Regions from separate parts of the Solibacillus kalamii genome, predicted to be linked through region 2. Evidence: riboswitches for the same ligand, from Rfam matches in the RefSeq annotation. Region 2 holds a riboswitch; each other region holds the start of a gene.
The links. Region 2 has a riboswitch for thiamine pyrophosphate ahead of thiC (phosphomethylpyrimidine synthase ThiC). Riboswitches for the same ligand answer to the same signal wherever they lie in the genome.

Region 1 (2,205 bases), on a different contig from region 2:
TTATTATCTACATCCTGGTCATTGTCAGTTTTGTGTTAAGTAAAAGATTGGATATTCCGCTCTATATGGAAACAGGAGGCAACTCGCGCTACGTTACTTCTTTGCCAACAATTTCATTTTTAATGTCTTCCTTAATGGTAGTGAGTACGTTTATTTATATTATCAGTCATGGGGATTTTTTTGGTTTTCGTAAAGCCGAGTTAAGTTATGAAAGAGTCATGTTCGTCCACTTTGCAGAAATTATTGTATGTGGTGCTACCCTGTTTATTTTAATATTCACATTAATCAATGCGTTGTATGTGTATTTTTAGATGGATGGCTACTTTCGACAATAGGCACACACCGGTAAATTATTGCATACTTTAACTACAATAAAAAAGAGGTGAACTATTGAATCCGAATCAAGATTATACATCAGTGCAGCCCCAGTTTACATTCGACCTTAATAAAAACCCGTTATTCGTAAAAGACCAGCAAAATTTTATTAATGTAATGGGCGTCAACCAGTTAAACACATTGGATAATATATCGCTGCTTGATATTTATTTGAGTGCCAATAATGTCATTGAACCGCACTACCACCAAAATGCGGCGGAACTTGTTTATTGTATTGCGGGAAGTGCGATTGTTTCGATTTTGAATCCGTTTACGAAACAGCTGATGCATTTTCCGATTACCCCCGGCCAGGTGGCAAACGTTCCTCAAGGGTGGTGGCATTACGAAGTCGCCACGCAAAACAACACGCATCTGCTCGCCATTTTCAACGCACCGACACCTGAAGTCATTTTAGGTTCCGACCTCCTCAAGCTGACACCAGCAAATATTATGGCCCACACATATGGGATGAACGAAAATTTATGGACGCAGGCAGTTGCACCGGTAAGGCCGAATACGTTCATCGGTCCACCAAACCCATGGCAGCAAGTCCAGCCCGGCAACTACGGCGGCGGGTATGAGCAGTAGTTTTTCTCGGTCAAAGGAATCAAATTTCAAAAAAGCATTTGCATAATGAAACGGCCATGTTATGATAACTGTGAAATTAACCTAATATTGGCAGAAGTTAATCTGCTCGTAATTGAATATGAAAACTACTAGGGGCGCCTGTTTGGCTGAGAAGTACCCTTTGCACCTGATCTAGGTAATACTAGCGTAGGAAAGTAGTGTCGACCCCTTTTTTTATTATTTGTTTTAGGCTGCGATACCACTTTCTTTAGTTGAAAGTGGTTTTTTTGTTGCAAAATTTTATTGTAAAGGATGGTAGAAATGAATAAAACGAGGAAGCTTACGTATTCAGCGATTATCGCTGCACTTACAACGATTCTCAGCAGTTTTGTGTACATCCCTTTAGGTTTTGCCAAAATTTTTCCGATTCAGCATTTTGCCAATGTTGTATCGGCGGTGTTGCTCGGTCCATGGTATGCGGTATTACAGGCATTCCTTACATCGACATTGAGAAACTTAATGGGGACAGGCAGTATATTTGCTTATCCAGGGAGTATGATCGGTGCCTTTTTGGCTGCGTTTCTATTTGCGAAAACGAAGAAGTTAGCGTTTGCGGCAGTAGGTGAAGTAATCGGGACCGGGTTGCTCGGTGCGATGGCTACTTATCCGATCGCCATTTTGTTTTTAGGTCAGGAAGCGGCGCTGTTCGGTTTTGTCCCGGCATTTATGATGAGTTCTTTTGCGGGGTCGCTTTTAGGCTATGGCTTGCTGAAGATTATGGTGAGAAACCGGGCGTTTGGCGGGATGCTTTATCATAATGCCGGGTGAATGGAAGGTTTTTATTAGAAATTTTTGTGTCGTTATTAGAACTTCTTGGCGGGATATTAGACATCTGCGCATGATATTAGAACAGTTTGGAATTTTTGGTAGAACGGGCTTATTCCTAAATAAGATGGCGCGTCCATTTTGCGGTAGCCTTCCGTTTTTATTAGAAGATTTGTGATGGATATTAGAAGTTTGCAGGGGGTTATTAGAACTTCTGTGGACGATATTTGAACATATTAAAGACTTATTAGCACAACTCACACTTATATTAGAAATTCTCATTTTTATTAGAAGATTTTAAAATATATTAGAACAACTATGCCCTATATTAGAAAACGAAGCGCCGGGTATATCAATCGATACATCCGGCACAATTTTTAGTTAGGTAAATTAATCTGCCAAGATACGCCGTAACGGTCATTTACCCAGCCGAACTTC
Region 2 (2,205 bases):
CTAATTCCGCAAATTGAGCTTCATCATTGGCATCTGCAATGGAACCAGGACGTAAGCCATCCCCTAAAGAGAAGGAAACATCATAAGTTTTCATGATTTCACAGATTTCTTCAAAGTGAGTATATAAAAAATTTTCTTTATGATGGTGAAGACACCATTGTGCCATAATAGATCCACCTCGGGATACAATACCTGTTAAACGTTTTGCTGTTAACGGAACATACCGTAAAAGAACCCCTGCATGAATGGTGAAGTAATCCACCCCTTGTTCGGCTTGTTCAATCAATGTATCACGGTAAACCTCCCATGTTAGGTCTTCAGCAACACCATTTACTTTTTCTAGTGCTTGATAAATAGGTACGGTACCGACAGGAACAGCCGAATTTCGAATAATCCATTCCCGTGTTGTGTGAATGTTTTTACCTGTTGATAGGTCCATAATATTATCAGCACCCCAACGTGTTGCCCATGTCATTTTTTCAACCTCTTCTTCGATGGAAGATGAAACAGCAGAATTGCCAATATTCGCGTTAATTTTTACATGAAAGTTACGACCTATTATCATGGGCTCTGATTCTGGATGGTTGATATTAGAAGGAATAATCGCTCGACCCTTTGCAACTTCATCCCGTACGAATTCAGGTTTCATATTTTCTCTAATTGCGATAAATTCCATTTCAGGCGTGATAATTCCTTTTCGTGCATAATGAAGTTGTGTAATATTTTTCCCTTTTTTAGCCCGTAACGGTTTCCGCTTTAAACCAGGAAACACGTTATGATTAGTACGAGGATCGTTTTTATCTTTATAACCATTATCCTCAGGCTTGATTTCACGACCATCATATTCCTCCACATCGCCACGTTCTTGAATCCATGTACTGCGAAGGGCAGGGAGACCTTTTGTAATATCGACAGAATAATCAGGGTCTGTATAAGGTCCGCTGGTGTCATACACACGTACTGGAGGATTTTCCTCTTCTCCAAACGTACCAGTTGTCGGGCTTAACTCGATTTCACGCATTGGAACCTTAATGTCAGGTCTAGAGCCTGTTACATATACTTTATTGCTACCCGAAAAGTTAGACATAATGGAAATACTTTGTTCGTTTAATGAAGATGGTGACATTGACATAATAAATCTCTCCTTTTTTGAATATAAGGACAAGAGATAGAGCACAACAGTGAGGAGCTTAAAAAAGCTTATGAAGTACATAAAAAAGCCGGTGTCCAATAAATGGTCGGACCCGGCTAATATGTATACAGAAGTAGTATTACTATAATACGATGCTAACTTCCCCACGCTGGTATGATCCAGATCAGGTCCCAAGAGTCAAGAAACTTCAACGTGTTTCATTCTCAGCCCAACTTATTGGACTCCCCTAGTTATTTCTATTCAATTTTATATTAGTATACATGAAACTACCTTGAGATAAAAGGGAAAATTCAGAAAAGTATTTGTTAGATGAATTACCTTACCGGATATTGATATCGTACTCATTTCGCATGCACATTACAAACCTCTGCATGTCTCGATGTTAAGAACAATAAAGAAACAAAACCCGAACGTATTATTATTTCTGATGAGTCAACATTCTCAGGAGGTGGACTTTTTTTAGATTTAAGGAATTCTGAATCAGAAAACGTTTTAATTCCTGCTTATTGAAAATCATCCTTGACGAAAAAAGTCGTTCGTCGTAAAGTAATGGTAAATTCATCAAGCATTAGGTGCCCGTTAAGGGAGAATAGGGAATAAAGTGAAAAGCTTTAGCGTAATCCCAACACTGTATAGAGGAGTTTCATAGCAAAACCCACTGGATTTACATCTGGGAAGGGGCTATGAAATTGTGAATCTGAGCCAGGAGACCTGCCTAAGTATGCTTACTGTTTATAGACACTGGATATGTCTGTAGTTTATTTGTTATCGAATAAACTGCAGGCTATTTTTATTGTCAAAAATACATTTAGATGGGGGAAACGAAACATGCAATTATTACAGCAAACAATTGATCAAATTCAAGAAATCGACCGACAAATGGAAGAAAAAGCACGTACGTACATAGACTCTTTAGCCAAACCGCCGCAAAGCCTAGGGAAGCTCGAATCACTAGCTCTGCAAATCGCCACAATTACGGGTGACCTTGCGCCTAAAATCGATAATAAAGCGGTGATCGTCATGGCTGCGGATCACGGGGTGTATGAGGAAGG
Region 3 (2,205 bases), on a different contig from region 2:
CAGCCGGCTGCGCCATTTGCCATTAATCAGATTGTTCATAAAACAAATAAACGTCTGGAACAGGATATGGAGCTCTGTGTGAAATATAAAGTTCCGATTATTATTACTTCACTTGGGGCACGTGAAGAAGTATTTGAGGCAGCACATAGTTATGGAGGTATCGTTTTCCATGATGTCATTAACAATCATTTTGCAAAAAAAGCGATTCAAAAAGGTGCAGACGGCATCATTGCTGTAGCAACAGGCGCAGGCGGTCATGCAGGACAACAGAGTCCATTCGCGCTCGTACAGGAAATTCGTGAATGGTTTGACGGTCCATTAGCTTTATCAGGTTCAATCGCACGAGGGCACTCAGTGTTGGCAGCACAGGCAATGGGGGCTGATTTTGGCTATATCGGCTCACCATTCATCGCGACCGAAGAAGCGTTTGCTCGTCAAGAATATAAACAAATGATTGTTGATAGTACTGCAGAAGATATTGTATACAGCAATTTATTTACAGGAATCCACGGGAATTATTTGAAAGGTTCTATCATGAACGCGGGGATGGACCCGAGGAATTTAAAAGAAAGTGATCCTTCAGCAATGAACTTTAACGATAATACCGCAAAAGCCTGGAAAGATATTTGGGGCAGCGGGCAAGGAATTGGCGCGATTAAAGAGATTACTTCCACAAAACAATATGTCGATAAACTGGCTGAAGAATATGCTCAGGCTTATCATGAACTGACTGGTAAAAGATCGGCAGTAGCCCATTTACAATAGATGTAAGCGCATCATTAGTAACAGAATTTTACTAACGATGCGCTATTTTGGGTATAAGGTATTTAACTATTAATTTCGTAATTTTTTGAATTCACTTGCCCGGTTCGAATTAATTTGTTACACTCTGGGTAATTAAATGCATTTGCGGGGGGACACAGCAGTGTTGAGAAGGTTAAAACCTGACCCTTAGAACCTGACCGTTAATACGGACGTAGGGAGCAAAGTACAAGCTATACATATGTACTTACTTTGGCTCCGCGTATATTTTACGTGGAGTCTTTCTTTTGCAAATACACAAGCATTTGATTTGCGGGGGGACACAGCAGTGTTGAGAAGGTTAAAACCTGACCCTTGGAACCTGGCCGTTAATACGGACGTAGGGAGCAATGAAAAGTGGTACTTACACTTTTTGGGGACGTCTCTCTATATGTTGAGACGTCTTTTTTGTGCTTCCGCCAACAAAAAGGAGGAGTAACAATGGGATTTTGTGAAAAGGTAAGAAAAGAAACGGATTTTTATTGGGAGGCTAGCTTTTATCATCCTTTTGTACAAGGGATTGCAGATGGGAGTCTACCGCTGGAGAAGTTTAAGTTTTATATGCTGCAGGATGCGTATTATTTAAAACATTATACGAAAGTATTAGCTCTTGCAGCTGCAAAAGCGACAACTGATGATGATGTTCAATATTTTCTGCAAACAGCAAAGTTTATCCATGATGCCGAGCTTGAGTTGCATCGTACAACGTTTAAAGAATTAGGTGTGACAGCGGATGATTTGGAACAATTCGAACCAGCACCAGCAGCCTATAACTATGTGAGCCATATGTACAATGCAGTGCATAACGGAGATGTAGCAGAAGCATTTGCGGCAATCCTGCCATGCCCATGGCTGTACCAGGAAATTGGGCAAAGATTAAAAGATGCATGCCCCAATATACCTCTTTATGAACAGTGGATTGCATTATATGCTTCCGAGGAGATGCTTCAAAATATTGAAGTACAAAAATCGATGCTAGATCGATATGCGAAAGAACAACCTGCAAAGCTTAAAGTACTACAGGAGCATTTTAAGAAAAGCTGTTATTACGAATGGATGTTTTGGGAAATGCCTTGGACGAAGCAAAGCTGGGAACAAGGAGTGTATGTAAATGAGTCTGCAAGCAATTTATAATAAACAACCATTAGTTCATTGTATTACCAACTATGTTGTCGCAAATTTTACAGCGAATGGCTTGCTGGCGGTAGGAGCTTCACCAGTAATGGCGGATGCAATAGAAGAAGTGGGTGAAATGGCTGCCCAGGCCAATGCTTTGCTTTTAAATATGGGCACTTTGAATGAACGGACAATAGAGTCGATGAAGAAAGCAGGACTTAGCGCAAACATGCATAATACTCCGGTTGTTCTGGATCCAGTAGGTGTAGGGGCAACGAAGTTTCGAGC
Region 4 (2,205 bases), on a different contig from region 2:
GCCGATGTTATTCAAAGTGTTCAAGGAAGTGTGCATATCGATACGATGTTTATCGATGAAGGCTTCGGTACATTGGATGAGGAGGCGTTAAGACGGGCAATCGATATTTTGATCGATCTTCAGCAAACAGGCCGCTTAATCGGCGTCATCTCCCATGTGGCCGAATTAAAAGCAGCAATGCCTGCCATTTTACAAGTCCAAAAGTTAAAAGAAGGCTACAGTAAAACGGAAATTATTATTAAATAAAGACAACAAAAAACACATTTCACACTAGTTTTAGTGAGAAATGTGTTTTTCTGTATTAACGTTTTGGCGTTCGTCGTGTAGTTGCTGGTTGGGGTGCAGATTTTTTATCCATCATTTTTTTAATGATCGGGTACACGATCGGTCCATATTTAATTGCGGTTTTAATGAGTTTATTTAATTTCATGATACACACTCCTTAACGAATACATTTCGTATAAAAAATATACCCAAAGAAGGAGCTATCATAAACATTAACGTAAAACTTTAATCGCTTGGACTAGATTCCAAATCGCCAGAATAAACGTAATAAGGACTAAAAGAATAAATCCGATAAAATGGGAACTAATAAAGAAATCCTGCACGCTCACTGTCAAAGTGTTATTCCAGGAAAGAACGGAAGTGAAAAAGTAAATCATGTACAAAATCCCTAACAGTATTGGAATTAGTTGAGAAATAAAAGCTTTTTTAGAATGGCCTTTAACGGCTTCATCTTTCGTAACGATAAATATAATTACCGGTAAAATAAACGGTGCAAAATAAAAGCTCAAATAGCTTAGTGCACTTAAACCTTTCGATTGATCCATCATTTATCACTCCTTCGTATCTATTATATGTAATTCTAGTACGTTTCAAAATAATAGTTGTTGAAAGTTGTAGAAATATTCGTTACAATGAGCATGTTCAAACAATAAAAATTTAGATGTACCACAAGGGGTGCCGAGAAAGTCGGCTGAGATTGTGCACGGGATTGCACTGACTCTTTGAACCTGTAAGTTAGCACTTGCGTAGGGATGTGGATAGAATCCGACTGTTCAAACGATAGTCAGGCTTTTGTCCTGATTATCGTTTTTTGCTTTTTCTAAATACCTAGAAGAAGTAAAAGTTCCATTCTATCCCTCTTCACTTTTGTTACATCGGATAAAAGAAAGGGGAATTGTTATGGACAGAAAAAAATTATTGATGATGGTGGAGATAGCGATATTTGCTGCCATCGGACTTGTATTGGACCAAGTATCTTTTAAAATGTGGGCACAGGGCGGGTCAATCAGCTTTGTTATGGTACCGATTATGTTAATGGCCATTCGTTGGGGACTAACAGCAGGACTTGCAACAGGCTTGCTGATCGGCGTTATGCAAATGATGTTCGGCGCTTACATAGTACACTGGCTTCAGGCGATTTTAGATTACGGTCTAGCCTTTACAGTAGTAGGATTGGCGGCAATTGTAAGAAAGCCATTATTACAGGCAACACAATCACTCAATAAAGTAAAAATGGCAATTTATATCGTTATAGGAGCTCTAATAGGCGGAGCTTTAAGATTTGTTTCGCACTTGCTCGCAGGTGTCGTGTTCTTTAAAGAGTACGCAGGCGATGATAATGTGTGGATCTACTCAATAATTTATAACAGTACTTATATGGTACCTGCTACAATAATTACAGCGGTTATTGCAGTTATATTATTCACATCTGCACCCCGTTTACTCAAAAAAGCACAAACACCATAATGAATTGAAAACTCAAGGCTTGCAGCAAGGGATTATTTTCCCGTTGCAAGCTTTTTCTATTTTCTATTGTACAATGTCGTATTAATTTGATCATAAATCCAAATAATTTTAAAATCCTTGAACAATTACAACCGATATTAAGTATGCTATAGTTAAGGGTAGACATTGTTTAAGAGGAAGGAAGTTACACATGATTGTTACTACACAAGAAGAAATAGAAGCGTTTAAAAAAATTGGACGCATTTGTGCTGAAATTCGCGAGGCAATGAAAGCTGCGACAGTACCTGGCGTGACAACGAAAGAATTAGATGAAATTGCAGGCCGTATGTTTGCGGAAGCAGGCGCGGTTTCTGGTCCTAAAGGCGAATACGATTTTCCGGGATATACATGCATTTCAGTAAATCACGAAGTTGCACATGGCATTCCAGGGAACAAGGTTATTCAGGACGGCGA

Region 1: linked by a shared signal. The riboswitch ahead of thiW (energy coupling factor transporter S component ThiW) and the one ahead of thiC (phosphomethylpyrimidine synthase ThiC) in region 2 are both predicted to bind thiamine pyrophosphate.
Region 3: linked by a shared signal. The riboswitch ahead of tenA (thiaminase II) and the one ahead of thiC (phosphomethylpyrimidine synthase ThiC) in region 2 are both predicted to bind thiamine pyrophosphate.
Region 4: linked by a shared signal. The riboswitch ahead of thiT (energy-coupled thiamine transporter ThiT) and the one ahead of thiC (phosphomethylpyrimidine synthase ThiC) in region 2 are both predicted to bind thiamine pyrophosphate.

What each region holds. Positions count from the first base shown of each region.
Region 1 is NZ_NHNT01000019.1:8,367-10,571, reverse strand. It holds gene CBM15_RS18555 (nucleotidyltransferase) at 1-311, shown strand, start outside; gene CBM15_RS18550 (cupin domain-containing protein) at 391-963, shown strand; TPP riboswitch at 1,084-1,173, shown strand; gene thiW (energy coupling factor transporter S component ThiW) at 1,264-1,770, shown strand; gene CBM15_RS18540 (VOC family protein) at 2,145-2,205, opposite strand, start outside.
Region 2 is NZ_NHNT01000008.1:42,316-44,520, reverse strand. It holds gene thiC (phosphomethylpyrimidine synthase ThiC) at 1-1,126, opposite strand, end outside; TPP riboswitch at 1,277-1,391, opposite strand; cobalamin riboswitch at 1,707-1,886, shown strand; gene cobT (nicotinate-nucleotide--dimethylbenzimidazole phosphoribosyltransferase) at 1,982-2,205, shown strand, end outside.
Region 3 is NZ_NHNT01000002.1:157,281-159,485, forward strand. It holds gene CBM15_RS04430 (NAD(P)H-dependent flavin oxidoreductase) at 1-765, shown strand, start outside; TPP riboswitch at 902-1,000, shown strand; TPP riboswitch at 1,067-1,165, shown strand; gene tenA (thiaminase II) at 1,243-1,935, shown strand; gene thiM (hydroxyethylthiazole kinase) at 1,913-2,205, shown strand, end outside.
Region 4 is NZ_NHNT01000006.1:45,213-47,417, reverse strand. It holds gene CBM15_RS10300 (AAA family ATPase) at 1-246, shown strand, start outside; gene CBM15_RS19535 (hypothetical protein) at 302-430, opposite strand; gene CBM15_RS10295 (magnetosome magnetite crystal formation protein family) at 498-830, opposite strand; TPP riboswitch at 947-1,055, shown strand; gene thiT (energy-coupled thiamine transporter ThiT) at 1,186-1,752, shown strand; gene map (type I methionyl aminopeptidase) at 1,943-2,205, shown strand, end outside.